Regions from separate parts of the Colwellia psychrerythraea 34H genome, predicted to be linked through region 2. Evidence: predicted binding sites of a transcription regulator. Region 2 holds the regulator's gene; each other region holds the start of a gene.

Region 1 (10,473 bases), 270 kb from region 2:
CAACAGCAAACTACAAAGGTTTGTTGAAAGTAAAAAATTCCAAAGTTTTCTTATTTTTCTTATCCTCTTTAATGCAATTAGTCTGGGCCTTGAAACAAGCCAGTTTGGTAAAGCTAATGCTGAGCTTTTACACACCATAGATACGACCATCCTAGTACTGTTCACAATTGAGCTTTTATTAAAATTCATTGTTTATCGAAATCAATTTTTTCGTTCAGGATGGAACTGGTTTGATTTTATAATCGTTGCCATTTCCTGGGCACCTACAAGCGGTGCATTATCGGTTTTACGCGCCTTTAGAATATTGAGAGTTTTACGGTTACTTTCTGTCGTTCCGCAAATGCGTCGTGTGATAGGCGCCCTAGGGCATTCATTACCAGGTATGGCTTCAGTAGTTGGTGTCTTGAGTATTATATTTTATGTGTCCGCTGTACTAACCACTAAGATATTTGGCACTCATAGTGATGCGAACATGCAGGAATGGTTTGGCAACATTGGGGCTTCTGCTTACACCTTATTTCAGGTAATGACATTAGAGAGTTGGTCTATGGGGATAGTTCGTCCAACCATGGAGTTATTTCCCCTCTCTTGGGTATTCTTTGTACCCTTTATCATTATTACCAGCTTCGCAGTCCTTAACTTATTTATTGGTATTATAGTTGATGCGATGCAAGTCATGCATGAAGAAGAAGGTAAACCTAAACAAGTCATAGCAACTAAAGAAGATATGTTAATACTTGAACAAAAAATTGATAAACTAAATCAATTACTACAGAGTAAATCTAAGCCTGATAAATAGTAGAATTGAGTATTATCTTATGTGATTAAAGTATTACCAAATTAATACCAATAAGTTAAGGTTAACTTTATAAAAAATATAACCTTACGGTAAAAAAATGACAACGGTTTCCCTTTATTCTCGTTTATGTAAACTACTGCCACTTGCTATGGTGATTATTGTCTCTGCTTGTAGCAGCACACCACAACCAAGCAACCCACCTCCCCTAACCAAGGCTAATATTTATATTAACCAGCTGGCTTTTGACGTGCAAGCGCCCAAACAAGCAGTAGTTGCTTTACCCATAGGTGAAACAGCAAGTCGTTTTATCGTTTATCAAGATTCAAACATGATTTATCAAGGTAAGCTTACTTCTCAACCAAGCTTCTCTGAATGGGGGCAAGGTGCTCACTATTACCTCGCTGATTTCTCGCAAGTAAAACGCCGAGGTGAATTTCATATTGTAGTAAATACACCCAAGCAGCAACTAGCTTCATCAACGTTCGCGATTAAACATAATGCTTACTTTGCACTTACCGCCAAATCACTAATCAATTACTTTAAAGCAAGTCGTCATACTAATCCGAGAGATGAATCTATTCGCATGATTGGTACTGAACGTTACGTTAATGTTTCAGGTGGTTGGGTAGATGCAGGAGGGGATCAGGGCAAACACTTAAGTCAGCATACTGAGTCTAACTTTTTAATTCCTCAACAAGGCGCAATAGCTACCTGGGCCATGGCAAAATCTTATGATAGCTTAAATCGATTGTATGACCGCAAGGCATTAACATTGGAGCTTGCTGAGGAAGTTATTTGGGGCGCAGATTATCTACATAGAATATTAGACAGTGAAGGCTATTTTTATACCAATATTTACGACCAACGAGGCTTGGCAGAAGAGCGTTTAATCTCAGGTTATCAAGGAGCTGAAGGTGATTATAACACTAACTTCCAAGCCGCTTTTCGTGAAGGCGGAGGCATAGCTATTGCTGCGTTAGTAAGAGCACATGAACTGAGTAATAAAACAGGTGTTCAAGGTGAATTTTCTGCAAAGCAGTATTTAATCGATGCGGAACGTGCTTTTACTCATTTACAAAAGAACAACCTACGTTATGTTGATAATGGTAAAGAAAATATTATCGATGATTACACTGCCCTCATTGCGGCCACTGAACTTTATCGCATAACTAAAAAATCGAAATACTTAAAAACCGCGCGTCACCGTGCTCATAACTTAAATAATAGAATGACTTCACAAGGTTGGTTTGTCAGCGATGATGATAATAGACCCTTTTATCATGGGGCTGAAGCAGGATTACCTGTTATTGCCTTAGTTGATTATTTAGCAATAGAGCGTAATCGACAAATTAAAACTAAAACTAAACGGACTATTAAACTATCGCTTGATTATCAACTCGCCTTAAATTCTCAGGTTGCTAATCCATTTAATTTGGCACGCCAAACATTTAAAAGCTACAAAGATGGCCAGCACACTAAACAACAAGAAGGCTTCTTTATACCGCATGCAAGTGAAGCTAGCCATGCTTGGCAAGGTGAAAATTCACGCTTGGCCTCATTAACCGCTGCAGCAATATGGGGTGGTAAAATCACTCACAGTGATAAAAGTGGTGCTTTTGGTATCAATGATGAACTCGCTTATTTTGCACAAAGCCAAATAGATTGGATCATGGGTAAAAATCCTTACCAAGTAAGTATGTTATACGGTTTTGGCGTTAATAACCCACCGCATGCTAAAAGTGCGGGTACTATGTTAAATGGTGGTATTTCAAATGGTATCACTGGCGCAACATCATACCTAAATGGCCGTGGCATTACTTGGGCTGAAGGACCTGATGAAAATAATAGGCGCTGGGTAGAACAATGGTTACAAAATTCAACCTGGTATTTGTTAGCTATGACGGCAATGACTGAGTAATTCACATCAATGGACTGAGCTATTAAACTTAGTCCTTTGACAACACCTATTCTTAATTTCTTCAAACACAGACTTCTACATTAGAATCTTTTCATCAAAGCTGCTGATAGCTAAATAGCTTTACCTAACGTTTACTCTTCTCTTGAACTTACACAGACGAATATTAATCAGGTAATGATTAACCTGTAATAACGACTCTGTAATACTGAAAATTTAGTGCTACTAAACGGATTAATTAATCACAAAAAAAAACGCTTGCACAAAGCAAGCGTTATTATATCAAGTATTTTTTATATTCAGAAAAAGTGGCTACTTAGCTACCCTTCTCAACTTGACCAAATTCTAAATCAACTGGCGTTGAACGACCAAAGATAAGTACAGATACTTTGATACGGTTTTTCTCGTAATCAAGTTCTTCAACTACACCATTAAAGTCAGCGAATGGTCCGTCAATAACACGAATAACTTCACCTGGTTCAAACAATGTCTTAGGCTTCGGCTTATCTGTTTCTTCAAGACGTTGTAAAATACGATCCGCTTCTTTCTTGGTAATCGGTGCAGGACGATCACTTGTACCACCAATAAAGCCAAGAACACGTGGAACACTTTTCACTAAATGCCAAGCATCAACATCCATTTCCATTTGTACTAAAACGTATCCAGGGAAAAACTTACGTGAGCTTTTACGCTTTTGACCTGCGCGCATTTCTACTACTTCTTCAGTAGGAACTAAAATCTCACCGAATTTCTCTTGTAAACCGTGGATTTCAATGTGCTCAAGCAATGTTTTTTGAACGCGACCTTCATAACCAGAAAATGCTTGTACTACGTACCAACGCAATTTCGGATTTTGATTAACTTTCTTTTCTTCGCCTTCAGGAGAGATATTTTCTTCTGACATATTTTCTTCAGACATAACTAAACCTGCATACCTGTAACTAAACCAACTAACCAGAATAGAACGGAGTCTAATCCCCAAAGTAGTAATGACATCAATAAAGTCACTACTAATACAATACCTGTCGTCTGTACGGCTTCTTGGCGTGTTGGCCAAACAACTTTACGTACTTCAGTACGAGCTTCTTTTGCAAATATAGCAGCATTACGACCTTTTTCAGTTTGTAATGCAATTAAACCAGCAATACCAACCATTGCCACAACAGCCACTGCTCTAATTAATACTGACTCTTCACCGTAAACGTAATTACCCGCAACAGCACCCGCTAAAAGTAAGAAAATAACTCCCCACTTTACTGCATCGAAAGAACTGCTTGGTTGCTCTTCTGTACTTGCATTCATAATTCTATTCCGTATTTATCTACTTTCTAATAACACGACTTGCAAACACAAGTCGCTTAAACATAAATGAAATCATCTATGTTTACTCAAAAATGGCAGGGGTGGAGAGACTCGAACTCCCAACCATCGGTTTTGGAGACCGCTGTTCTACCAATTGGAACTACACCCCTACAGATTGCTTATAAAGCAATAGTTACACTTATCAGGTGAATCTTAGTTTTTTGGGAAATAAGAGATACTCGAGAAGTGAGGCGCTATTATACTCAGCCCAGTGTTTTACTCAAGAAGTATTTGATGTATTGGCTAAGATAAGCCGTTTCTCTGCAATAGCATCTTTAAATAATCAGAACATGATTATTTAAAACGCAATAGATGCTCAACTAGCCTTCTTAAGAAATACTATTTCGTATTATTGAAACCCGGTCACTCATTTAAAATGCGACTCTATACTGTTGGAAGTTTCTTTCCAGCGTTAAATTATGCGCACAAAAAAGGCCGCGTTAGCGACCTTCTTTATTCAGTACTATTTCTAATATGAATTTGTGTTTTAACAGATGATTTAACAAGACGTTGGCACGGAGTTGACGCTAGTCAATGAGTACCAACAACGACGTTAAATCGATGTTAAAGACAAATTAAGCCATAATCTTAGAAACAACACCAGCACCAACAGTACGACCACCTTCACGGATTGCGAAGCGTAAACCTTCGTCCATCGCTACTGGGTTGATTAGCTCAACAACAAACTTAAGGTTGTCACCAGGCATTACCATTTCAACACCTTCAGGAAGCTCTACAGCACCTGTGATATCTGTTGTACGGAAGTAAAACTGTGGACGGTATCCTTTAAAGAATGGAGTATGACGACCACCTTCATCTTTAGAAAGAACATAAACTTCTGATTCGAATTTAGTGTGAGGTAAGATTGAACCTGGAGCACAAAGTACTTGACCACGTTCAACATCTTCACGCTTAAGACCACGTAGAAGAACACCACAGTTTTCGCCAGCACGACCTTCGTCAAGAAGCTTACGGAACATTTCAACACCTGTACAAGTTGATTTTTGTGTATCACGGATACCAACAACTTCTACTTCTTCACCAATTTTGATGATACCACGTTCAACACGACCTGTTACAACTGTACCACGACCTGAGATTGAGAATACATCTTCGATAGGCATGATGAATGCTCCGTCGATTGCACGCTCTGGCTCTGGAATGTAAGTATCAAGTGCATCAGCAAGCTCAATGATTTTCGCTTCCCATGCTTCATCGCCTTGAAGAGCGCCTAAAGCAGAACCTTGAATTACCGGTAAGTCATCACCTGGGAAATCATATTCAGAAAGAAGTTCACGAACTTCCATTTCTACTAATTCTAATAATTCTTCATCATCTACAACGTCACATTTGTTCATGAAAACGATGATGAAAGGAACACCAACTTGGCGAGACAATAAGATGTGTTCACGTGTTTGTGGCATAGGACCATCTGTAGCAGCAACTACTAAGATAGCGCCATCCATTTGTGCAGCACCAGTGATCATATTTTTGATATAATCGGCGTGACCAGGACAATCTACGTGTGCATAGTGACGTGCTTCAGTATCGTATTCGATGTGAGAAGTATTAATTGTAATACCACGTTCACGTTCTTCAGGAGCGTTATCGATTTGTGCGAAATCTTTAACTTCACCACCGTGAACTTTAGTTAATACCGCAGAGATAGCGGCTGTTAAAGTAGTTTTACCGTGATCAACGTGTCCAATAGTACCAACATTTACATGTGGTTTATTACGTTCAAATTTTTCTTTAGCCATTGTAAGATACCTCTGGGTATAGTAATTATTTACTGTTTAAGTTTGATATTTAATTTGAGATAAGGATAGATTAATCTAGGAATGGTGCTGATAGGCAGATTCGAACTGCCGACCTCACCCTTACCAAGGGTGCGCTCTACCAACTGAGCCATATCAGCATTCATATACAAAGATTGGAGCGGGCGGCGAGAATCGAACTCGCAGCTTTAGCTTGGAAGGCTAAGGTATTACCACTATACGACGCCCGCGTTTTCTATCAGATATCTTTTTTTTTGAACTATACTTTTCAACAAAGTATAACTCGAAAGATGGTGGAGGGAGGTGGATTCGAACCACCGAAGGCTGAGCCGTCAGATTTACAGTCTGATCCCTTTGGCCACTCGGGAACCCCTCCACTTTAAGCCTATACCTTTTCCAAGGTACCCTATAAAAGCATTGCTTTAATAAGTATTAATGGTGCCGACTGCCGGAATCGAACTGGCGACCTACTGATTACAAGTCAGTTGCTCTACCAACTGAGCTAAGTCGGCACTACATTAAGTGGTGCGAATTCTAGTGTAATGTTTTACGCCTTGCAATAGCTAAATTCAAATATTTTGCACTTTTTTCATCTTTATTGTTTGTTTGATGGTTTTTCATTCAAAGGAAGGTCGTTTTTGCTGCTCAACGGCTTGTTACTGGTGGTTAAAGTAAAAAATCCGACACTGTTAAATGTCGGATCTCTTTATTTTTCTTTGTTAGGACATATTTTTGGCTATATTTCTTACTATATATAGCCGTGTTATCCCTTAATTAAATGCAATGCTTAGTGTGATAAGGAGGAAGCTGGCATTCCACCTAATTGTCCTGCTGACATTTGTGGCATTATTGGCGTTTGTTGATCAACTTGTGCTCTAGCCGCTGCCGCTGTTAAAGCGCCAACTGATTTATTTCGTGCTCTCACCATAGGAGCCGGGATGATACGACCCTTTATTTTCGGTTCAGGTGCAAAGTTAGCCGCCGATTTACCCAAGAGGCGAGTATGGATACAAGATCTAATTTCTTCTAATGTGTAATTGGCTTTTACTTTAATACGAAGGTGTGGAATTGAAGCGGCTTCTAAACTACCACTCACAAACCAGTCTTTTTTAATTTTATAACCTCGGCCCTGCGTATCGACTAAATCAATCGCGCCAAGTAGTTTCATAGTGCTACGATCACAAATAACAAAATCTAAGTATTTGGTTTCAGCACTTTTTGCTGCCGTTTGACTGGCTCGACTTGAGACTCCATTGCGTATCGTTACCACATCACTGAGCCTGACGCGATTCAGCACACGGTATTTCGCACCTAATGCTTGTTCAACAAGATTTTGGAAGTTTTTTTCTGCGGGTGTAAAAATTGCTTTTTTACTATCAAAAGGAAAAGGAAAGCTATTGTCATTTAAACGACTTGCTAACACGGCAACAATTACCACTAAGGTAATCAAGGTAAATAATATCAGTTCCATACATTTCTCCAGCGATTCAAATTCTTGACGCTTTCTCTCTATTAGAGAATAAACGTACTACTTAACCTTGATTAAGCAAAATTTGTGCCGAAGATCGATGTTTAGAAAGGTTTATTAAGATATGATTTTGAATAATACTTATTTAAGAAATAGATGCAGCGTCAAATACTGCACCTATATAGTAGTATTAATTTAGGCAGGGTATTTTTCTTCTAACGCTTGGTATAATTGCTGCTGAAAATCTTCTGCACCAGTATCTAAAGTAGTAACTAGCTTTGCTAATACTTCATTATCTTCTTCACCGTGCCACTCTTTAATATAACTACCCTCTTTATAACCGTGGTCTTGGCGGAAAAAGTTTAGTGTATTTTTACCTACATATTGTCTGAATAATTCATCTAGATCCATATTCATTAACGACATGCAGTCAGCTAAAGCTTTGGCATCAAAAGCTCTACTTGTAACAGCAGCCGATGCTAAGTTTTCTAGCGCTATTTTAAAGTCACTTTCTGCCGTACCTTGGTGTAATTCTTTTGAAAGTTCACTGGCAATTAATTCGGCACTATCACCAGACATTAAACGTAAACTCAAACCAAAGTGAAAAATATCAACGAGTTCTAATTGCACTTGAGCGATGTCAATTTCTTGGTGTTTCCACCATTTCCAACCATGATGGTCTAACATCTCAGCACATTCTACCCAAATTGCACGATACCATTCATAGCCATTTTCACGCCAAGTGTCACTAACACGACTGTTCATCGCATCTTGCATGACCAGCATTTGGCTAATTTGTTTCTCGGCTATAGAGAGTGCAGTTGATAGTTTTTCGCTCATGTATTTCTCAAATAATAATGTTAGTACTGTTATTTTGCCGTAGCTGATAGCTTGTGACAAGTATTATACTAAACGGATTAACTTATTGACCAAGTTAGCGCTACATCAGCTCGAAAGGTATTAGCTGTTTCTTTTGCTTTAAGAGTGGCTTTATGACTATATTAGGTAGGTAAAACTCTTCTCCCTCTGCTTATTGTTACCATATCACCAAGTAAACGAGTTAGCTCAAGGAAAGTTCTATGAAGTATTTAGACAATAACCTACTACTTAACTCCGTCATTGATCTCATTGATGATTTGATTTTTTATAAAGATAAACACTTCAGATATATTGGCTGTAATACTGCTTTCCTCAACTTTGTCGGCAAAAAAGCTGAGGACCTTATAGGCAAGGATGATTTTGAAATATTTGATCATGACTTGGCTTGCCTATTCAGAAAGCACGACAAACTCATGCTAGCTGAAGGTAGTGTCAGATCCAATGAAGAATGGGTTGTCTATCCTAATAACAACAAAGTTTATCTGTTAACCAAAAAAATTCCTTTTGTTTATGATGGTATTAACACCGGAATTTTAGGCATTAGTCGTGATATCACTTCGTTAGAGAAAGCCAACCAACAATTAAAGCAACAAACATTATTGGATGAACTTACACAGATAAAAAACAGAAAAGCATATAACCTTAAAATTAAATCTTTACTCGCTGTTTTTGAGCGTTACCAAACCCCTTTCTCAATTATCAGCATAGATATTGATGATTTTAAAAATATTAATGACAACTTTGGTCATGATGTTGGCGATACGGTATTACGGAGTTTTGGTGCGCTTATCGAGAAAAATATTCGAGAAACTGACCATCTATTTAGAATTGGCGGTGAAGAATTTGTCATTTTATCAGAGTCAAAAACTAAAGTTGATGCGATTCAGTTAGCCGAAAAATTAAGAAAAATTGTGGCTTTTAATACTATTCTTACCGATATTAATATCACCATCAGTTTAGGTATTTGTGAAGTAACTACTGGTGATGGTCCCAACTCTATAGCTAAGCGAGTTGATAATTTACTTTATGAAGCGAAGTCCCATGGAAAAAATAAAGTGACTTATCATTCAGTAACATAAAATTTCAATTTATAGTTCAAATTCATGGGCAGACCTTACTGTTTGATATGCTCACTTTAACTGAACAGTTTTTTCCTTACCATAGCGCGATAAGCTTTCGGCGTTAAATGTAAGTCTTTCTTAAATAATCGAGTTAAATGTCCTTGATCTTGATAACCCACCTGATCTGCTATTTCTTGAATAGTTAAATTACTTGATGCCAATAGTTCTTTTGCTGTTTCTATTCTTAACTGCTGCCAGTATTGTGTCGCACGAACGCCCGTTGCCGCTTTGAACCGGCGGGTAAATGAGCGTTGACTCATACCAAATTGCTTAGCAATTTCTGTCAGGGTTAATTCAGTATTTAAATTTGTCCGTAGCCAAAATTGAATTTCAGCAATCAATTCATCCGCATGCCTATCACCCGATCCCTCCAAATAACGTTGTTCCTCATAAGGCTTGCGTATTTCATGGGAGAAATTTCGTTCTACATTTTGTGCCGCTTCTTTACCGTAATGCTGAGCGATTAGGTGAACAATAATGTCTGCCAATGCATTTAAGCTAGCTGCACAATAAATACGTTCAGATTGCGTAATAAAGAAATCGGGCTTTAAATCAACTTGTGGATAGTCTCGCTTAAATTGCTCAACATAATGCCAATGCGTGGTTGCTGAGTGATTATCTAATAAACCTGACTCTGCCAAAAAGCACACCCCAGTGCCAACACCAATTAAAGTACTTCCTTGCTGCCAGCAATGCTTTAACCAAGCAACTAATTTTTCATGACTTTTAAGTACGGGGCGAGGATTACGCCACAAACTGGGCACAATAATAATATCAGGTGGGGTTGATTTAACTAATAATTCACTATCAAGGGTGATATCGGCAACCATGGTAATGCCTGCACGTGACTTTATTTTAACTGACGATTCACTTAAAAATTGCGTGTCTAGTTTTAATACTGATTTATCATAACGCCTAGCAAAAGCCTCACCAGCGAGTAACATCTCTATGGGTAAAGTAACTCCCGTGGCTAATACATGCGGATAAATAACTAAATTTACCGTTAACTTATTTGTTAGATAATCTATTTTTATCCGCTTATTAGGCATCATTCCTTTCCTTTTCGTTATTTTTGGCCATTATTGCATACTACAAGGCCATTTTGGCTTATTATTATTTTGAGGAGTCATTAGAATAGACACTATCAAACG
Region 2 (10,473 bases):
TTTACAAGAGTAACGGGCAAAGCACATTGGCAAACATTATTGCAAGCAAGGGCTATTGAAAATCAAGTTTATATTGTAGCAGCAGGGCAAGAAGGCGTTCATGAAAATGGTCGCGAAACTTGGGGGCATTCAATGATCATTAACCCTTGGGGCGAAATTGAACAAAGTATTGAAACGGGTGAAGGTTATATTTCAATCGACTATCACTCCGAAGAATTAACACGCATACGTCAAAGCATGCCTTTGAACTCGCCGCTGAATAAATAAAGCAGCAATTTGATTATAATTAAAGAACATAGAAGTAGAGCTAAGACCTAATGAATATAGTTGAAAAATCCTTATTAAGTGATAGTCATATTGATGAAGAAATGTTGTCAAAAACCCTAAACAGTATGATGGGACGACAAGTCGATTATGCTGATTTTTATTTTCAAGCGAGTCAGCATGAAACCTGGGTTTTAGAAGATGGTATTGTCAAAGAAGGTTCATATAACATTGAACGTGGTGTTGGCGTAAGAGCCATTTCAGGCGAAAAAACAGGCTTTGCTTATTCAGATGATATTACCCCTGAAGCACTTCAAAAAGCGGCAGATGCGGCAAAAGGTATTGCAGATAGCGGTACTGGTGCAAGTGTTAAAGCGTTTAGCCGTCAATCACCTATTGAAGTTTATCAATCTGTTGAACCACTTGGCAGTTTAACGCAAGAGCAAAAAATTGATTTATTGCATCAAGTTGAAGCACATGCGCGCCAAGTTGATAGCCGTGTTAAGCAGGTTATTGCCAGTATATCAGGTGTCTATGAAACTATTTTAGTGAGTGCAAGTGATGGCACTTTTGGTACAGATATTCGTCCATTAGTTCGCTTAAATTGTTCAGTATTGGTTGAAGAAAACGGCAAGCGTGAGCGCGCAAGTGCTGGTGGTGGTGCTCGTACAGATTACAGTTACTTTTTTGAAGTTGAAGCGGGAGATAACAAACCACGTTACCTTGCTTATGCTGAAGAATCTGTTAGACAAGCATTAGTTAACTTAGTCGCCATTGAAGCACCTGCTGGTACTTTTCCTGTGGTATTAGGCGCAGGTTGGCCTGGTGTGTTACTACATGAAGCAGTAGGGCATGGTTTAGAAGGTGACTTTAACCGTAAAGGCTCTTCAGCGTTCTCAGGTAAAGTTGGTCAACAAGTGACTTCTGAGCTTTGTACCATTGTTGATGATGGTACATTAGCCAATCGTCGCGGTTCAATATCTATTGATGACGAAGGAACGCCTGGACAATATAATGTGTTGATCGAAAAGGGCATATTAAAAGGCTACATGCAAGATAAGCATAATGCTGGCTTAATGGGCGTGAAACCAACAGGTAACGGTCGACGTGAATCGTATGCGCACTTACCTATGCCACGAATGACTAATACGTATATGTTAGCAGGGGAGTCTAGTCCTGAAGATATTATTAAGTCGGTTAAAAAAGGTATTTATGCTCCAAACTTTGCTGGTGGACAGGTAGATATTACTTCAGGGAAGTTTGTTTTTACCAGTTCAGAAGCCTACTTAATTGAGGATGGTAAAATAACGTCACCAGTTAAAGGCGCTACGCTAATAGGTAATGGACCTGAGGCAATGAAACGGATCAGTATGGTCGGTAATGATTTAAAACTTGATGCGGGTGTTGGTGTTTGTGGTAAAGATGGTCAAAGTATACCTGTAGGTGTTGGTCAACCTACGTTAAAAGTTGATGAGATGACTATCGGTGGTACGCAGTAATGAGTTAATTTGAATACATCAGCAAGTATTAATATCCAAAATACTTGCTGATATTCACTGTTTTATTTAAGCATTTTCTTTTAGGTAAGTGAAAAGATTTTTATAATGCTTACCTAATTTCTCCGCTTTTTTCTCTTTTGCTGCATGGCGAATCAACTGCTTAATTTTTTGGCGTTCGATTTGTGGAAATTCAGTAATCAAAGCTTCAACAGCGTCATTTCCCTGATCAATTAATTCATCTCTAATCGCTTCTAAACGAACAAACTTTGCCGTTTCTTGTTGATGTTTATTAGCCATAACCTCAATAGCATGATGAATGGGCTCTAGGTCGGTTTCCAAAAGTATTCTAGCGGTGTGACGAATATGACGACGTAAAGCTTCATGTTTATTGCTGATCTTATCAGCTAAAATCATCGCATCTTTTATGTCTTCACTTAAAGGTAAGCGACTTCGTTGATGCTTAGACATTTCTATTAAGCTCTGTGCAAAATCTTGTAATTTATGCATTTCACGCTTTACTTCGCTTTTACTTTTTAACTCTTCTTCCATTTCTTCTGAAGATTCGTCGATATCGTTGGCTGACTGGGGCATAATAATGTCTAATACCATGTTAAAATAAATTATAATTACCCTTATTATATCACTAAATTAATTGAGGCTGTTGATCTTTTGCGGTCAAACCTTGTTCGAGTGAGAGTACTTTAATCACGACGAGCCGTGTGAACTAAGCAGAAACAATAAAAATAATCTTAAGTGTTCAACAGCCCCTACATTCTAGGTAGCTATTGAAGCCTTATTACTCCTTAAAAAGAAAAGAGAAAGTAGAAACCAATATGACCTTAGCCTCTAAATCGCATGATCCAATAACTAAACAACTTAGTGAAGTGAAAGAACGTGTTGCCACCGTACTTGAACTCGCTAAATCACTTGGCGCAGACGGTGCTGAAGTTGCTATGAGCCGTCAACAAGGCTTAAGTGTCAGTACACGCATGGGTGAAGTGGAAAATGTTGAATTTACCAACGACGGTGGTTTAGGTATCACTGTTTACCGTGAAGGCCGTAAAGGCAGCGCTTCTACAGCGGATTTGTCAGAGCAAGCATTACTTAAAACAGTTACCGCAGCAGTAAACATTGCTAAATATACCTCGGTAGATGATTGTTCAGGTCTAGCAGATAAGTCGCTTCTGGCAATGCAGCCAATTGATTTAGATTTATATCACCCTCATGAAATTAGCACTGAAGAAGCAATCGAACTCGCCAAAGAATGTGAGGAAAGCGCCTTAGCCGTTGATCCACGAGTGAGTAATTCAGATGGTGCTAGCTTTGATACCTTTGCTGGTTTTAAGGTCTATGGAAATAGTCATGGACAGTTAGTGGGTTACCCAAGTACCCGTCATAGCTTAAGTTGTGTGATGATTGCCAGTGATGGTGATGACATGGAACGTGACTATGCATACACGGTTAATCGTGAATTCTCTTTGTTAGAAAGCGCTAAAAATGTTGGTCTACAGGCCTCCCAAGAAGTTTTGTCACGTTTAAAGCCTCAAACAATCCCAACAGGTAAAGTACCAGTACTCTTTAGATCTGATATTGCGAATACTATTTGGGGACATTTTATCGCAGCTATTAGTGGTGGAAATCTATATCGTAAATCATCTTTCTTACTTGATGAGATTGGTAAAGATGTTTTTCCTAAATTTTTGAATATTAGTGAAAGACCGCATATTGCCAAGGCGTTGGCGAGTAGTGCATTTGATAGTGAAGGTGTATTAACGCAAGATCGTGAGATTATTAGCCAAGGAGCATTGCAAACTTACTTGTTAACCAGTTACTCGGCTCGCAAGCTAGGATTAACGACAACGGGCCATGCTGGCGGCATTCATAACTGGTTGGTAGATGCCCAAGGACATGATGGCAGTTTTGACGCCATGTTAAAAACCTTAGGCACAGGTTTATTGGTTACTGAGTTAATGGGGCAAGGAGTAAATGTTGTTAATGGCGATTACTCACGTGGCGCGTCAGGATTTTGGGTAGAAAATGGTGAAATAGCCTACCCAGTAAGTGAAATTACCATCGCTGGTAATTTAGCTCAGATGTTTAAGGGGATTGTCGCTGTTGGCTCTGATGTGGATATGCGTGGCAGTATCCGTACTGGCTCTATTTTAATTGATGAGTTGCAAGTTGCCGGACATTAAAAACTAAAGTTATTACTATTACTATTACTATTATTCTTAGTTTAGTTACTAGTAAAGTGATTCATAAAAAAGCGTTATCAATTTTGCTATTGATAACGCTTTTTTAAAGATAAAATTAGGTGTTTCTATTTGGTAATGCACTAGGTAAACAGAACTAGGTTAGTAAGAGCGTAGCGGTTCCTAAAAATGCGAAAATACCTACAACATCAGTTACCGTGGTGATAATAACGCTGCCTGCAAGCGCAGGGTCTATATTGAGGCGTTTTAATAACAACGGAATACTTACACCAGCAAGCCCGGCTGCAGTCATGTTCATCAGCATAGCGAATGCAATCACGCCGCCAAGCATTAGATCCTGCTTCCAAATCGCTACTACAGTCGCAATTAACGTCGCCCAAATAATACCATTTAAAAAACCAATAGCGACTTCTTTACTGAGCAGTGCGCGAGCGTTACTGTCACCGACATGACCTAGCGCCATACCACGAATAACAAGCGTTAAGGTTTGATTACCAGCAACACCGCCCATGCTCGGAACTAAAGAATTTAATACCGCCAAAATGGCTAGTTGTTGAAAAACACCCTCAAACATACTGGTAACAGCAACCGCCATTAATGCGGTAATCAGGTTAACACCAAGCCATAATGAACGCTGTTTAGTACTTTTAATGACGGGAGCAAAGGTATCTGCCTCATCATCTAAACCAGCCATACTCATCATGGAGTGTTCTGCATTTTCACGAATGATATCGATGACATCATCAATGGTAATACGACCTAGTAAGTGGCCTGCGTCATCAACAACGGGTGCAGAAAACCAATCATGACGTTCAAAAAGTTGCGCAACATCTTGCTCGCCCAACTCAGCTTGCACCGCTTCAACTTCAGCATTAATCAAACTAGAGACAATGGCCTCTGCTTTAGCTGTTACGATTGCTGCTAGTGATACTGCGCCAATAAATTTATTGTTACGATCAACAACATAGAAAGAGTCGGTTGCGTCAGGAAGGTCACCCTTAAGGCGTAAGTACCGTAATACCACATCAACCGTTACGTCCGGACGTAAGGTGATAGTATCGGTATTCATCATACCACCAGCAGTGTCTTCCTCGTAAGATAATGCTGTTTCGACACGACTACGGTCTTGCGAGTCCATCGAGTTCAGTACTTCATTATAAATACTGTCTGGTAGGGTACGGAAAACTTCAGCTAAATCATCAATATCCATGCCTTCGGCAACAGCAGCGAGCTTTTCAGGTCGCATGCTTTTAAGAATACCTTTACGAACTTCTTCATTAAGCTCTTCAAGTACTTCACCGTGAAAGTCAGGATCAATAAGCTGCCATAACACTGGGCGGCTTTTAGCAGTAGAAGACTCTAAAATAAGGGCTAAATCATAAGCAGGCATGTGCTGTAATAGTTTTCGCACGTAGACGAACATACCACTGCCAAGTGCTTCGTTGACTTGTTGTAATCTTTGTTGGTTATACTCTTGTTCTGATATTTCTGGCATAGCGACTCTGCTTCTGTAATGTATAGTGCACAGAAAACCCTCTAAAGAGTGTATCGCTGAGAACGTTGCGAAACGGAGGGTCATACCTATTGGACTAATTAATTGTACAACTTAGAACTACATTAGCGAGCTTAGAACAAGTGAAATTATTTAAATATAGTTATTCTATATTTCATTAATTTTATGATGATATCAGTTTGCTAATGAGTTCCCAAAGGGCGAGTACCTAATAAAGGCAAAGGCTTACATGCATCGTTATTTATATTGACAAGGAAATTACCATTCTCTTCAATTAATGCCTTACCTCTAAGCCTTTTCATTCTCGCTAAGTGGGCAATAAATTGGTCCACTTGGTTTTATTATTGTTGAAAAGAATAACAGCTTTCTTTGGAAAACAGCTGAAAGTCGGCTTAAGTTTATCGTAACTTAGTGGTTTTATCAGCTTTTTTATCTTATAAGGGGAGCTTTTATATAGGTTTTTTTATTCAGCTTCGTCGAACTTATCAGAAATAAGTTGGCATATTTCAGCGAGTGCCAACTGTGCGTCTTTGCCTTGTGCGGTGATATTTACCATTTTTCCTTGACCGCCTGCTAGTAACATTAGCGCCATAATACTACCAGCGTCGGCTTCTTTACCGGCTAATTCTAGGGTGATTTTCGCGGCAAACTTTTGGCTTAATTGCGCTAATTTAGTTGCGGCACGAGCGTGTAAACCCAATTTATTACAAATGGTCACTTGTTGAGAGATAACATTCACTGTTGTGCTCACTTATTAGGTGGATTTAATATCAATATCTCTATGATGCGTTTGTATATCATCACGCTCTTTACGGAAATTCTTAGCTAACATCTCAGCGATATAAACAGATCTATGCTTACCACCAGTACAACCAATGGCTATAGTCACATAGCTACGATTATTTCGTTCTAGATGTGGTAACCAAGTCATCATAAAACTGTTAATTTGCCAAATAAATTTAGTAACAATAGCTTGGCTGGCAAGAAAGTCTTTTACTTCTTGATCGACGCCTGTTTGACCTTTGAGTGATTTTTCCCAAAATGGATTAGGTAAGAATCTAGCGTCAAATACATAATCAGCATCAACAGGAATACCGTGTTTAAAACCAAACGATTCAAATACTAATACCATAGAGCCTGTTTTTTTACCTAAAATCCGCTCTCTGACTAAATCAGCCAATTGATGAGGGCTAAGTTGACTGGTATTTATATATAGATCGGCATTAGTAGATATAGGCTCGAGTAATGATTTTTCTAAAGCAATTGCTTGATCAAGTGCCATATTCTCTTTAATAAGGGGATGCAAACGGCGTGTTTCACTAAAGCGTCTGATTAAGTCATTATCATCGGCATCTAAAAATAACGTGTTAACGTCTACTGCTTTAGGTAAATAAGCAATAATTTCTGGGATATCTTCTGGGTCTTTCGGTAAGTTTCGAACATCGAGACTTACCGCAACGTTTTCATAGTCATTGATAACAGTATGGGTTAATGCCGGCAGAAGATTAATAGGGATGTTGTCTACACAATAATAACCAAGATCTTCTAAAACTCTTAGTGCAACCGATTTACCTGAGCCTGAGCGACCACTAACAATGATTAATTTCATTTATACTATTCCGAATGCGCGGCAACTTATACCCAAGCCACATGAAGATGCAGGTTTCAGCTGGAATTAGAAACGCCTTTAGGCAAGGCATTGATTGAAGAGAATAGTTATTCTATTGTCGAAATCAATAACGTAGCATAAAGCGTTTCTAAACCAGCCCTATGGGGCCCCTGAGCGGCTTATGCTCGTCGTTGCCTCCTTTTTTAAGGGAATAATCCTTAATAAAATGAGGCGCCTTGATCATAAATCGCTCAGCGGTCCTGAAACACACAGCTTCAAGTGGCTTGGGTATATCTATTGCTAGCTTGCTTGTTGAATTAAGTTATAGAGTGCCTGATTATCATTGCATTTTCGAACTTGCTTGATCATCTTTTTATCACTAAATAGTTTAGCAATATTTTGTAGCGTATCTAAATGTTCTTGGCAGCTATTTTCGGGCACAAATAAGGCAACAAAAATATCTACGTCTCTATTATCTATGGCATCAAAATCGATTGCCTTTTCTGTTGTTATTAACACCGCAACAGCTTTACTTGTATTGGGCAATCGACCATGTGGGATCGCAATACCGTTACCTATACCAGTGCTACCCATTTTTTCTCTATTGAGTAAACTATCTAATAGTTCATCTTGCTCTATATCAGTTATTTGAATCGCAGCGAGTTGACAAATTCTTTCTAGAATACGTTTTTTACTGGTTACTGCTACATCACAACTAGTACAGCTTGTTGTTAATATTTCGGATAATTGCATAATCGTGTTAATGGTTTTAAGGCGCCACTTACGCTAAATCATTTAGCTCAGGACGCCTGCTTTAATAGGCTTTAATTACTTTAAAGCGGTCTTTCGGGCTAACTCAACTTAATGATGAGAAACCTTAGCTTTATACTTAAGAATCTGCCTATCAAGTTTATCAACTAAGGTATCAATAGAGGCATACATATCGGTGTTGACTGCAGAAGCAAATACTTCACTGCCATTCATATGAACATTAGCTTCAGCTTTTTGATTAAGCTTTTCTACGGTAAGTACAACATGGACATTATTAATGTGATCAAAATGTCGTTCTAATTTTGAGAATTTTGTATCGACATATTCGCGCAATGAACTAGTTACTTCAACATGGTGTCCAGAAAGATTAATTTGCATAAACATGATCCTTTTATTGTAGTCTTCTAAAGTAAACTCTTACGTTGATTTGACGGTGGTATCGCTAATGATTCTCGATATTTAGCAATTGTACGTCGTGCCACTTTTATTCCCTGCTCAGCTAATAAGTTAGCCATTTTACTATCACTTAACGGTTTAGCAGGTGTTTCCGCTAAGATAAGTTTTTTAATCAAAGAACGAATTGCTGTAGATGAACATTCACCACCATTCTCTGTACTGACATGACTAGAGAAGAAGTACTTGAGTTCAAAGATGCCTCTTGGCGTGTGCATATACTTTTGTGTTGTAACACGTGAGATGGTGGATTCGTGCATATCAACAGCTTCAGCTATATCGTTTAGTACCATAGGTCTCATGGCTTCAGCACCATGTTCTAAAAAACCTTGCTGGCGTTGAACAATACAATTGGACACTTTAAGTAGTGTGTCATTGCGAGATTCTAAACTCTTAATAAACCATTTAGCTTCTTGTAAGTTGGATCTAATAAATTGTCCATCATCAGTTGACGACTTCATTGTTTTAGACATTGCCGCATACTGTTTATTAATCGACAATTTAGGTGCAGTATCAGAATTTAATTCAACGACCCAACGGCCATTTTTTTTCTCAACAGAAACATCTGGAATAACATACTGGTCATCGCCTTTAATTACCGCATCACCCGGACGAGGGTTCAAGCTTTGAATTAAACGCATTACTTCACGTAGCTGATCTTCTTTTAATTTGGTTTTACGCATTAACTGGCGATAGTCTCGATTACCAAGTAGATCGATATGGTCGTTGATTATTAATTTACTTTCTTTCAGGTAAGGGGTATCAGCACTAAATTGATTTAATTGAATAAGTAAGCAATCAGGAATGGAGCGAGCTGCGACACCAATAGGATCAAACATATTAATACGTTTTAATACGGCTTCTACTTCATCAAGCTCGAGCCCTTCAGTGCCAACACTCTCTAAGATATCTTCTGGTGATACAGTTAAATAACCGGCGTCATCGACTGCTTCTATAATAGCAATTGCGATGGTTTTATCAGTATCGCTGAAAGGGGTTAATTCCATTTGCCATAATAAATGATCTTGAATGGAATCAGTGGTTTCACCCTGATAGGTGTAGTCATCAGCAGGGCTACTTACTGCGCCAGTATTTGATACCCCAGCACTGTAGCTTTCTTCCCAAGTAGTATCTATATTTAGTTCTTCTGGTATATCACTTTTTTCCATCGCCTCAGTAGTACTGATTTCGTCAATACTGGCCTGCTGTTCTTCACTACCATCGCCCGCAGGTTGATCCGTTTTTTCTTCATTAGTATTGGATGAAAAGGCTTCTTCAAGATTATTTTGTTCACTTGAATTATCACTTTGAGCTTTTTCATCAAGTTCAAGTAATGGATTGCTCTCTAAAACTTCTTGAATTTCTTGTTGTAACTCTAACGTAGACAATTGCAACAGCTTAATAGCTTGTTGCAATTGTGGAGTCATTGTTAAGTGTTGTCCAATACGGAGCTGTAGTGTAGGGCGCATCTAGGTTATATGATTTCCTATTTATTATTCTTAGTAGTTACGCTATTACAATGGGTAACTACTATTCTATTAAGTATTCTGGCTAAATATACTAGCCTATCGCTTTACTATAGCGTGAATTGTTCGCCAAGGTATACATCTCTGACTTTTTGATTAGCAAGAATTTGATCTGCATTACCTTGCGCAATAATTTCACCATGACTAACTATATAAGCATGCTCACAAACGTCTAATGTTTCTCTCACATTATGGTCTGTTATCAAGATACCTATGCCTCGCTGCTTTAAGTGTAAGATGATTTTTTTAATGTCGCCAACCGAAATTGGGTCAACACCAGCAAAGGGCTCATCTAATAAAATAAATTGAGGATCTGCAGCGAGTGCTCGGGCAATTTCAACTCTTCGTCTTTCGCCACCGGATAAGCTCATGCCGGTATTGTCTTTGATATGACAAATGTGAAACTCTTCTAATAAATTTTCAAGTTTCTCAGCGCGCTGGGTTTCACTAAGCTCTTTACGTGTTTGTAATATCGCCATAATATTATCAGAAACAGTTAGCTTTCTAAAAATTGAGGCTTCTTGAGGTAAATAGCCAATACCGCTTCGGGCTCTTTCATGCATAGGAGCAAGGGTAAGGTCTTGACCGTTGAGTTTGATCGAGCCATTGTCATTGGGGACTAAGC
Region 3 (10,473 bases), 1.4 Mb from region 2:
TATTATCGTACTTTACCCAATACGCAAAACGCGGAAGAAATTTTCTATCAAGCCATGTTTGATACCGATCGCTCTATTGAGATGACATATTCGGTTCAATTAGCGAGTAAGAACAGAAACATGATGCGAGATTCAATGGGCTTAATGTCGAATGTAACCTTTGGTACTGGCTTCTTTGCTTTATTATTGGCCATGGTGGGTATTTATGGCTTAACGGCAAATTCAGTGGCTCAGCGTACCCATGAAGTAGGTATTAGGCGTGCTGTTGGCGCTAGTGATAAAAATATTACACAGATGTTTTTAAAGCAGGGGGCTCGTCAGTTAGTTATTGGTTTAGGCTTGGCGGTGGTACTGTTTGCTTTAATCTCTTTTGGTTTTCATAAGTTTACTGAAGAAATATTCCCGGTATACCTCTACTTTGGCATTGCTATTACGGTAGTTTCGGTGCTTTCAGTCATTGTTATGTTGGCAATTTTTGCACCAACCAAACGTGCCGTTAAAATGGAACCGAGCATAGCGTTACGCTACGAATAAAGCTGTATACCCGTTACCATTCAAAGTGCAGGATTTCAGTGGGAATTAAAATGACTTTAGGCAAGGTAAATAATTTAAACACCATTCTATGTTTTGATTATTTAACGCCGTATAACGTCATTTAAACCCATCGAAGAAGCGCTTGAGCAACATAACTTCATCGTTGCTGTGATTTATAATGACGCTACATGGATGGTGTTATTAGAGAATGCAGGAGCATATTCTCCTGAATTACCATTATTTCATCACAGCGCCTTGAATTGAAACTGCTCAAACACTCTGAAACATGCATCTTGATTGGTAATGGGTATAGTCATCTAATTCTTGTGCCCTTACTCGATATTACTTACAGTGAAGACATTACCTCGGAAACTTAATTACTTATGAATAAACGCTTGTGAATAAAAAAATACTGATCGCAGATGATGATATTAATATCATTGCCAGTTTAAAATTTGTTTTAGCTGATGAAGGCTTTGATATTGTGGCGGTCACAACGCCACAAGCGGCTTTAGAGAATTTAAAAATTCAGAGTGTTGATTTAATTCTGCTTGATATGAACTTTCAGCAAGACACAACCTCTGGTGCTGAAGGTGTTCAATTAGTGGAAGCAATCACCGAACTTGAACTTAATGTTCCTATTATCGTGATGACTGGCTGGGCGACTATTGATATTGCTGTTGAAGCCATGCAAGCTGGCGCAAAAGACTTCATCCAGAAACCGTGGAAAAATGAACGTATGCTCAGCGCAATTGACAATCAATTAGCGTTAGCAAAATCAGATAAAAAAGCCCAACGACTGAGTCAGCAAAATCAGCTACTTACCTCACAAGCCCACCCTGGTAGTCGTGCAGGCATCATTGCACAGTCTCAACCGATGCAAGAACTATTGTCGACCCTTGATGACTTAGCTAAAAGCGATATGAGCATTTTATTAACTGGTGATAATGGCACCGGTAAAAGCATGCTTGCAGCTTACGTACATAGTGTTTCTAGTCGAGAAAAACACTCTTTTGTGCCGGTTAATATGGGCGCAATACCTGAATCACTTTTTGAAAGTGAAATGTTTGGCCATGTAAAAGGAGCGTTTACTGACGCCAAAGAAAATCGAATTGGCCGCTTTGAAATGGCGGAGCAAGGTACTTTATTTTTAGATGAACTTGCCAATATTCCTTTTGCACAACAAGCTAAACTGTTGCATGTGCTCGAAGCACAACAATTTGAGGCGGTTGGCAGTAGTAAATCATTACATGCCGACGTACGTATAATATCGGCCACTAACAGTGACTTATTGGCTGATATTAAAAACAATACCTTTAGACAAGATCTGTATTACCGATTAAATACTATTGAGTTGAGAGTGCCATCGTTAAGCGAACGCGCGGAAGACATCCCAGCGCTCGCGGCCCACTTTCTAGAGTCTTTCAGCGCTAAATACCATCGAGCGTGTCCTAAACTGACTGACCAAGCTATTAATGCGATGCAACAATATGACTGGCCGGGTAATATTCGTGAACTTAGTCATATGATGGAACGGGTGCTGTTTACCTGTAAAAAAGACAGTATTGAGACCGCAGAGCTGATGTTAACAGGCGCTAATAATGCTGAAAATGGTGCCGTTGAATCTTTAGATGATCCCACGTTAAGCCTTGATGAAATTGAAAGAAAAACGTTAATTAAGCGCCTGAAGTTTCACCGTGGAAATGCCACTGAAACAGCGAAGTCTTTAGGGTTAAGCAGAAGCGGTTATTATCGACGTTTGAGTAAGTATGAACTGGATTAAAAAAAGCTGGCAATTACTCTTGGGTAAGTCAAAAAGTCAACGCGGTGATAACCAACATAAATTGTTACTGTTGGTGTGTATACCGTGCTTTCTCATCACAGCCACTGCACTTTTCTTAACGCAAATATCAGGCTATTTAATTGCATTTATCCTTATTGTTTTATTTCTGCTCTGTAGCTTTGTCATCGTGGCGAGTAGACAAAATTCACAATATCAAATCCGTACCTTATCTAACTTAATTGAGTCGATGATCGATGGTGACTACACGTTAAGAGGACGACTTCAAACCAATCAAGCGTTTCAAGAACTGCTTAGTTCAGTTAACGTTTTAGCGGATACTTTGTCGAAACATAAAATTGAAGCCAAAGAATCTCGTTTGTTATTAGAGCGCATCATGGAACAAATGGATGCCATGGTTTTAGCAACCGACGAGCAAGGTTTTGTCGTTATGGCGAATGCGTCGGCGCATAAACTTGTTTTGGGGCAGGTCGATAATGAGGTCGGTAATATAACCAATATTCAATTAGCAACTTTACCTATTGGTGCTGAAATTATTAGCGCCAATGCGGGCATTATTGAATTTAAAGAAGGGCTCATTACCGGCGAGCACTTTTTATCTAAAGAGTCTTTTTTAAGTGATGGCAAACAGCATCAACTTTATACCCTTACTAATGCCGAACGTCTCTTGATGGAAAAAGAACGTAAAGCTTGGCAAAGCTTACTGCGCGTATTAAGCCATGAAATGAATAATTCATTAACGCCCATTGTTGCTATCAGCCAATCAATGCAAAAAAAGTTACAAAGGGCTGATAGTGAAATCGACAAAGTGCCTTTACTTGATGGCATTAACATTATTAATGAACGTGCAGACTCATTAAGCCAATTCATTGCCAGCTATAGTCAGCTATCTCAGTTACCCAAACCGAATAAATCAGCATTTAAATTAGCATTGTTGATTGATAATCTTTCGACACTTTATCCACAATGTAAAATACAGTGTGAAATAGACGACGAATTATTAATTGAAGCGGATAAAAATCAGCTTGAACAAGTGTTGATAAATTTATTTAAAAACTCGGTTGAAGCTATGAGCAAAATAGATGAAAAAGTCATTGAGATCAACAGTTCTCAAGAAGGCAATTGGCAGCATATATCTATTCGAGATTTCGGCTCAGGCATTGCAAACTTAGCTAATGTTTTCGTGCCATTTTACACCACAAAACCTCAAGGCAGTGGTATTGGTTTAGCACTGTGTAGACAAATTTTATTTAACCATAATGGCTCGATTAAAATAGACAATTATCAAGGTTTACTTCAAGGGAGTGATAAAGACTCTCCTTATGTTAAGCAAGGTGTTGAAGTGGTTTTATCGCTGCCAATATATGTTGCGTAAAGTTGAAGTTTTCTAGAGATGAAATCACAACACTCTCGCTATAGCTGATATCATTAACTCAAAATTAAAGAAGCCTCAAAAACCTCTATTAACGACCATTAATTGAACACTACTCTGTAACTAATCTTATGAACGCAAACTCTCTAATAATCCTCGATTTTGAAACAACCGGTCTGTCACCTGATAATGGCGATAGAGCCATTGAAATTGGTGCGGTAAAACTTGAAAATGGCGTGGTAACTGATCGTTTTCAAGAGTTGATGTATCCTGGGCGACCGGTAAGTCACTTTATTGCTGATTACACTGGCATCACTAATGTAATGCTAAGTAAAGCCGCGCCATGTCATGAAGTCATGGATCGTTTTAGCGGTTTTATTCAAGGGCAAAACCTCGTTGCTCATAATGCATCGTTTGATAAGCGTTTTTTAGATAGTGAGCTAAAGCGTATCTCGTCGGGTTATGATGGGCAGTTTGCCTGCTCGTTATTGTTATCTCGTCGATTATATCAAACTGCACCTAACCATAAGTTAGGTACATTAATTAACTATAAAGGCATTGCCTCAAATGGCAGTTTCCATAGAGCATTATACGATTCTGAAATGACAGCAAAGCTTTGGGTTGCGATGTTAGATGATATTCAGCAACAAGCTGGTATTGATGAAGTGCCATTTTCTTTAATTCAGAAGTTAACTAAAACGACTAAAGCGAATGTTGGTAAGCTTTTAGCTAACTACAGATAATCCGTAATAGCTGGATAACTACATTAAGTTAATCGCTTAATTAAAGCCAATAAAAGCTAATAAAACAGTAGTCTACATTCTTGGACTTTTATCCTTATTTTAACCATTGCTTCAATAAGACATCCGCATCAGCTTTTTGGGAATAATCTGAATTCACTACATCTACCATTAATTTTATTGCCTCTTTATCTCTATTAAGAGCTTTGAGTGTTAACGCTAAATGATACTTCACCGCCGGATTTGAATTATTGATGGCTAACGCTTTTCTAAATAGAGGTAAGGCTTTATTAAATTCTTTGGTGTGATAATAAACCCAGCCTAAAGTGTCTAAAGAGTCAGGCTGATTATCAACAAGTGCCAATGACCTTTTTACCAATGCTTCAGCTCGTGGGTAATCAGATAGATTCAAAGCCACATAACTGGCATTATTTAATATTGCCGGTTGCTTAGGGTACAGCTGAACTAATGTTTGATATATCTTATCTGCATTGAGCCATTGAGATTGGTCGATATAAAGCTCAGCTAATGCTGTATTCAAGAATAAACTGTTTGGCCTGTCATTTAACGACGTTGTTAATAAGTCTACTGCTTTACTGGTTCGTTTAGTCGCTCTGTATATTAAGTTTAAACCAACTACGCTACTGTCATTACTAGCTAATTTAATACGTTTTTTATAATACATTTCAGCTAGTTTATATTGATTTATACGTAAATAGGAATTAGCTAAAACTTCGACTAATTGGGCAGATAACTGATGATTAACTTCAAACGATTTAATTAATTTTATTGCACTGTCAGTATCATTTTCTGCATTATAAAGTTGCGCTAATCCTATGATCGCTTTATCGTTATCTCCATCCCAAGCCATCGATTTTTTATAGGCAGTGATTGCCTCAGGTACTTTAGAAAATCGTTGATAAGCATGGGCTATTAACAAATAAATTGTCCCTTTATCTCCGTCTTGTTTTATCGCCGATTTATACGCACTAACTGCAGAGTTCACATCTGAATTCATTATTTGTAAACTTGCCAGCATGAGATAAAGCTCAACTGTTTTTCTTTGATTCAATAAATAAGTATTCAATGTTTCAATAGCAAGCATCAGCTGTTTATCGCCAACATAACTAACAATTAAGTTTTTTAATAATTCTTCATTTTGATTATCAAGCTTAAATGGTTCTTCTAGTAAGATGACGCTAGCAGCTGAATTATTAGTACGGTTATAAAACTTAGCTAAAGCTGTAATTAAATCAATATCGTTTGCTGAGATTATTAATGCTGCTTTTAAACGATCAATAGCAATATCAGCGTTACCCTTTTGATAATCGAGGTTAGCTAAGCTAATAATGGATTTGGCATGATTGGGTTCAATTATCAATGCTTGTTCAAATTGATGTTTTGCCTTCTCTATTTCACCTGAAATTTGGTAAATATAACCAAGATGATGCTGAATATTTGCATTGTCTGGCATGTTTTCAGCTAAGTTTTTTGCAACACTAATGCCTTTATTCATTTTTCCAGACTTAATATAAGACTCAACCAATAATAAACCAACCACTGTTGGATCATATTCTGCTGCAGAGGCTGTTAACAAATGCTTAATCGCTTTTTCGGGCTTTCCTGTTGCTAAATAGCTTTGTGCAAGTTGAGTGTCTGCGATTCCTAAATTAGGCTTCAGCTCTTTAACTTTTGCAAGGTAGAAGTGAGCTTTTTCATACTGCCTTAGCTCTAAGTAGGTCATGCCTAGCATAGATAATATTTTCGGGTTATCAGGGTCTAAAAAATTAGCTCTACTTAACAACGTTTTAGCTTGCATTGGTTTTTTTTCTACTAATTCAATAGTGGCAGCAAGTGTTAAAGCGTTTATATTATTTTCATCTATCAATAAATAGTCATCTATATATTGTCTTGCTGCTTCATGTTTTTGTTGGTGAAATAAAATAATACTGGCTAAATAATAATAAGAAGGATTTGACCGCAACACATCTTCACTCAGGTGATCCAGTACTTGTGCAACTGTTTCTATTGCACTTTCAAAGCCAGCATTTTCATTTTTCCTAACCTGTACCATAGCTTTAATAAATTCAGCTTTAGGTTCATTCGGCACTTGCTCTAATACGGTATCGGCGTATTTTTCTGCTAACTCAAACTGCTGTAATTCGATGTTTATAGTACTTGCAAAAATTAGTGATTGAATATTGTTTTTATCAATCAGCAGCGCTTGGTTAATTGCATTAAGAGCAAGTTCGTTATTGCCTAAACTTTGCTGAATACTCGCTTTCAAATTCCAAGCTTTAATGGGGGGAATATACCCAGATAACACCTCATCAACGAGTTTTTCTGCCTGATGGAATTGAAAATAATTAACTGCAATTTGCGCTAATCCCAACTTGGCATCTATGTTTTTGGCATCAAAAGCTAACGCTGTGTTGTAATCATTTTGTGATAGCTTTAATTGTCGTAGCCCCAAATGCGCATCACCACGAAGTACATAAATTTTCGCTGCTAATTTGTCGTCATTAGTTTGCTCTGGTAGGTAATCCAAGGTTTTATTATATTGCCCTTGCATAATGTAGGATTCTGCAAACAATAGTCGTAACTGCTTCTTATTTGCACCTAGAGAAACAGCTTTAGTTAATGATGCTTCTGCCGCACTAGCACTACCGTCTGCGAGCAATATTTCAGCTATTAAAATATTTGAGGCTAAGTGCTCTGGTGATATTTTTAGTATATTTTTTACGTGTATCAGTGCTTCACTATATTTGTTGTCGTTTAATGCACTACGAGCTGCTTCATAAAGTTTATCTTCCTGTGAGGCAGCTAACGAAGAGGAAATGAGTAGTAAAAATATATACGGATAAGCTTTCAAATATCTATCCTAAATTGCAAATGAAGATTAGATAGTGATTATGTCAAAATTATTGGAATAAAGATAACACCGTATTATATAACCTTTTTTACACTGTCTAGGAATTTTACACTTTTTGTTATTTTGATAATTAAAAGTCACAATAAAAAAATAAATCATTATATAACAACAAATTAAAAAGCAGGCATGATTTTTGCTTTTGTGAATGTTAATGATTATGATAAGTGCATAATTGAATTATTTTTAGGTGAATATAATGTTTTCAAAGAACCTGTTTTCAAAGGCTATATTAATAGGGGCTTCTCTTTTCAGTAGCTTTTTTGTTAATGCTTCCTTAACCCCTGTCGGTGATTTACTCCAAGTATCAATATTGATTGCAGAGACTGAACAGGGAAATAAGAAAAATGATTGTAGTGGTTATTTTGGTCAAGGATTTGAGCAATGTAAAATTACCCATGTACCAACTGTTGGCTCCCCTGTATTTGCTGAGATTATGGGGAAATTCGATGGCGATGGAGCGACAAAGTTTGCAGCTCCATCACAGGCTTCTGATTGGAATTTTGATGTTAATAATCTAACAAATCAAACCAACCCCGGAGAAAATGGTACTGGAACATGGAACTACTCTGGAGCTGAATATCCAGGCGTTTCATATTGGGTAGCAAAAGCAGGATCTGCTGGTTTTATTTTGAACTGGATGATTGTTGATAACGATGCAAATAATTTGACTTGTGCATCTCCTGATGAGTTTTCTGTAAACTGCCTAGATTTAGCGGTTAGTGTCTCAACAGGAACTTGGACTACTCCGTTAAATGGTAACAACCCAAGGGATCTGTCTCACATCTCCTTTTATGGGAACAAATGTGATAATAACTGCGGAGGAGGACCACCAGCAAGTGTACCTGAGCCATCATCTATTGCATTATTTGCTTTAGCCTTACTTGGTATTTCAGCTAGACGTAAAAACGTCACTTCATAAATTAGCTTGGTTAAAACTAAGTCTATTTAAAAAGCCCGTCAGTTTATGACTGGCTTTTTATCTTTGAGTACTTTTCTCGTAGTACACTGCTTTGCGTTACCGTAAATATAATTGCATTGCCAAGGTAACTGTTAAGATATCCCGTTGAAAAATATTCCAACAACCTTATAAAGTTATTGTGGAACTGAACCTTAAGTCGCGTTGAAAATATTCCAACACGTTTGAGTCTCTGGTTTTTAATCATCGACTCTTACAACATGTTAGCCTTATGGCAGTTTTCTAATTTGATTAGCACATTCGGCTAAGACAATAGCACCAGCGGTAGACACATTGAGTGAGTTACCCATGCCAAACATGGGAATATGTATTTGTTGAAGGCTTAATTTCAATGCTGCTTCACTCACGCCTTTGCGTTCATTGCCTAATACTAATACGCATTTAGCAGGATAAGTTACCTTAGTGTAATCAACCGACTCATGACATAGCTCAACACTGTAAATGGCATGTCCTTCATCTAATAATGTTTGTAAGCTTGCTGTAGTACTATCGCTATATTCAACGCAAACCCATTTCGCTTCATTTCTCGAGGCTTTTTTCATTTTCTTATCTGAAATTGTTAGCGCGCCACAAACTATGACTTTTTCGATAGCAAAAGCATCAGCCAAACGAATAAAGGCACCAATGTTGTAGCTGTTAGTGACATTATCTAATACCACTATCAAGGGGATTTTTGGCTTAGTTAAATATTCATCTCGTGTTGGCTTATTCTTTCTAAGATCTTCTTTGGTAAGTTGTATTTTTGAATCCATTATTTCTACTCTGATTACTTAACATGACTAGGCGCCGTCTGAATTAGGTACTTACTGCGTTACGTATGCCTAGGGTAACTGGTTACTAATTTATATAGTTACATAATTGCTCTGACTTGTATCTCAGGGCTTATGTCAGTGCGTCATTATAAGGTGTTATTTTAGGTGTTAGCTCTTGGCGAGGATTGTGCGACTTTATCTGCTGAAGATCAAATGAATGTTAGTAGGAACTCGCCATTTTATGCTAAATGGCTCAATAAAAATTTCCATTGGTAATCGCTTAGCTCTCAAGTATTTTGCTTAAGTAAGCTTAAAATTTCATGATCATGTTTTATTTAGTAGTAATCATCGACAATATTTTTTTAGATAAACCTTGCTGGTTAAGAAAATATAGCGATAATCGGGCAAGGTTTTACTTGCTGAGTTAATTAAGTGCAATTATTAGAAATAGAGTGTTTAGGTCAAACACTACGGTTAGAAGGTTCAATGGCTGGATGGCAGCAACTATTTTGGGGTGATAAATGTGTCTCTCAGATTAATGCTAATGCCAATAGTGAGACATTTTCACATCAATTTTCTTTGCAAAGAGAGGGAAGTGAACAGAGAGAACTACAAGTTGAACTCAAAGGATCATTACAGTGGCAGCCCTTTGACCTGCAGTTTCAGCTTTTAGTCAATGAGGAGCTGTTACATGAAAATACCCTCAATGAAAAAGACATAGAACAACGTCAAGTCACGCAAGGTGAAAAGCAACCAATTAAATTTAGCTTTGTTGGTATGGCTGGTCTTGGTTTAAAACTATTGAAAAGTGCCAAGGTCATCAAAGTGTTGTTCGCTGCTGGTAGTTTGGCTGCTTATAGCTGGTTGTTTTCTATTGAGTTTGCTATCGCACTAATCCTCTGTTTAGTCTTTCATGAGTATGGCCATATTAAAGCGATGAAATATTTTGGTTTGAAAACCAAAGGTATTTATCTCATTCCCTTTGTTGGTGGCTTAGCACTTAGCGATGACAAAATTAATACTCGCTGGCAAGATATTGTCATTTCCATTATGGGGCCTTTCTTCGGCTTGATACTGTCTATCGCCTGTTTAGTTGGCTATTGGCTTACCGATATAGAAATACTCGCTGGTTTAGCGGTATTTAATGCGCTACTTAATTTATTTAATATGTTGCCGGTATTGCCGTTAGATGGTGGACACGTGCTTAAAAGTATTGCGTTTTCAATCAACTCTAAAGTGGGTTTAGTCGCATGTGTATTAGGTGCAGCATTGGGGGTATATATCAGTTACCACTTCGGTTTAGCCTTGCTAGGTTTTTTACTGGCTATTGGTAGCATTGAAATATTCTTTGAATACAAGCGTCGAC

What was found. Region 2 encodes sigma-54, which starts transcription at its own class of promoters, with help from an activator protein. Its sites were predicted from a motif close to GTTGGCACGNNNNTNGNNT; they were not measured.
Region 1: the regulator sigma-54 is predicted to act here: its motif matches at 7,399-7,417, upstream of CPS_RS21535 (DUF2726 domain-containing protein).
Region 3: the regulator sigma-54 is predicted to act here: its motif matches at 7,500-7,518, upstream of CPS_RS22790 (PEP-CTERM sorting domain-containing protein).

The regions. Positions count from the first base shown of each region.
Region 1 covers NC_003910.7:5,059,975-5,070,447, forward strand. Annotated here, with positions in the region: gene CPS_RS21485 (ion transporter) at 1-799, shown strand, start outside; gene CPS_RS21490 (glycoside hydrolase family 9 protein) at 897-2,717, shown strand; gene nusG (transcription termination/antitermination protein NusG) at 3,031-3,618, opposite strand; gene secE (preprotein translocase subunit SecE) at 3,636-4,016, opposite strand; tRNA gene CPS_RS21505 (tRNA-Trp) at 4,110-4,186, opposite strand; gene tuf (elongation factor Tu) at 4,652-5,836, opposite strand; tRNA gene CPS_RS21515 (tRNA-Thr) at 5,919-5,994, opposite strand; tRNA gene CPS_RS21520 (tRNA-Gly) at 6,011-6,084, opposite strand; tRNA gene CPS_RS21525 (tRNA-Tyr) at 6,146-6,230, opposite strand; tRNA gene CPS_RS21530 (tRNA-Thr) at 6,291-6,366, opposite strand; gene CPS_RS21535 (DUF2726 domain-containing protein) at 6,642-7,325, opposite strand; gene CPS_RS21540 (dUTP diphosphatase) at 7,518-8,162, opposite strand; gene CPS_RS21545 (GGDEF domain-containing protein) at 8,402-9,280, shown strand; gene CPS_RS21550 (GlxA family transcriptional regulator) at 9,337-10,371, opposite strand.
Region 2 covers NC_003910.7:4,793,798-4,804,270, reverse strand. Annotated here, with positions in the region: gene CPS_RS20410 (carbon-nitrogen hydrolase family protein) at 1-267, shown strand, start outside; gene tldD (metalloprotease TldD) at 318-1,763, shown strand; gene yjgA (ribosome biogenesis factor YjgA) at 1,830-2,354, opposite strand; gene pmbA (metalloprotease PmbA) at 2,597-3,958, shown strand; gene mgtE (magnesium transporter) at 4,113-5,471, opposite strand; gene CPS_RS20385 (HPr family phosphocarrier protein) at 5,953-6,228, opposite strand; gene rapZ (RNase adapter RapZ) at 6,244-7,098, opposite strand; gene ptsN (PTS IIA-like nitrogen regulatory protein PtsN) at 7,399-7,851, opposite strand; gene hpf (ribosome hibernation promoting factor) at 7,960-8,247, opposite strand; gene CPS_RS20365 (RNA polymerase factor sigma-54) at 8,274-9,791, opposite strand; gene lptB (LPS export ABC transporter ATP-binding protein) at 9,899-10,473, opposite strand, start outside.
Region 3 covers NC_003910.7:795,517-805,989, forward strand. Annotated here, with positions in the region: gene CPS_RS03465 (FtsX-like permease family protein) at 1-534, shown strand, start outside; gene CPS_RS03470 (sigma-54-dependent transcriptional regulator) at 932-2,317, shown strand; gene CPS_RS03475 (sensor histidine kinase) at 2,304-3,710, shown strand; gene CPS_RS03480 (3'-5' exonuclease) at 3,839-4,450, shown strand; gene prsT (XrtA/PEP-CTERM system TPR-repeat protein PrsT) at 4,545-7,319, opposite strand; gene CPS_RS22790 (PEP-CTERM sorting domain-containing protein) at 7,576-8,298, shown strand; gene CPS_RS03495 (TrmH family RNA methyltransferase) at 8,565-9,107, opposite strand; gene CPS_RS03500 (metalloprotease) at 9,540-10,473, shown strand, end outside.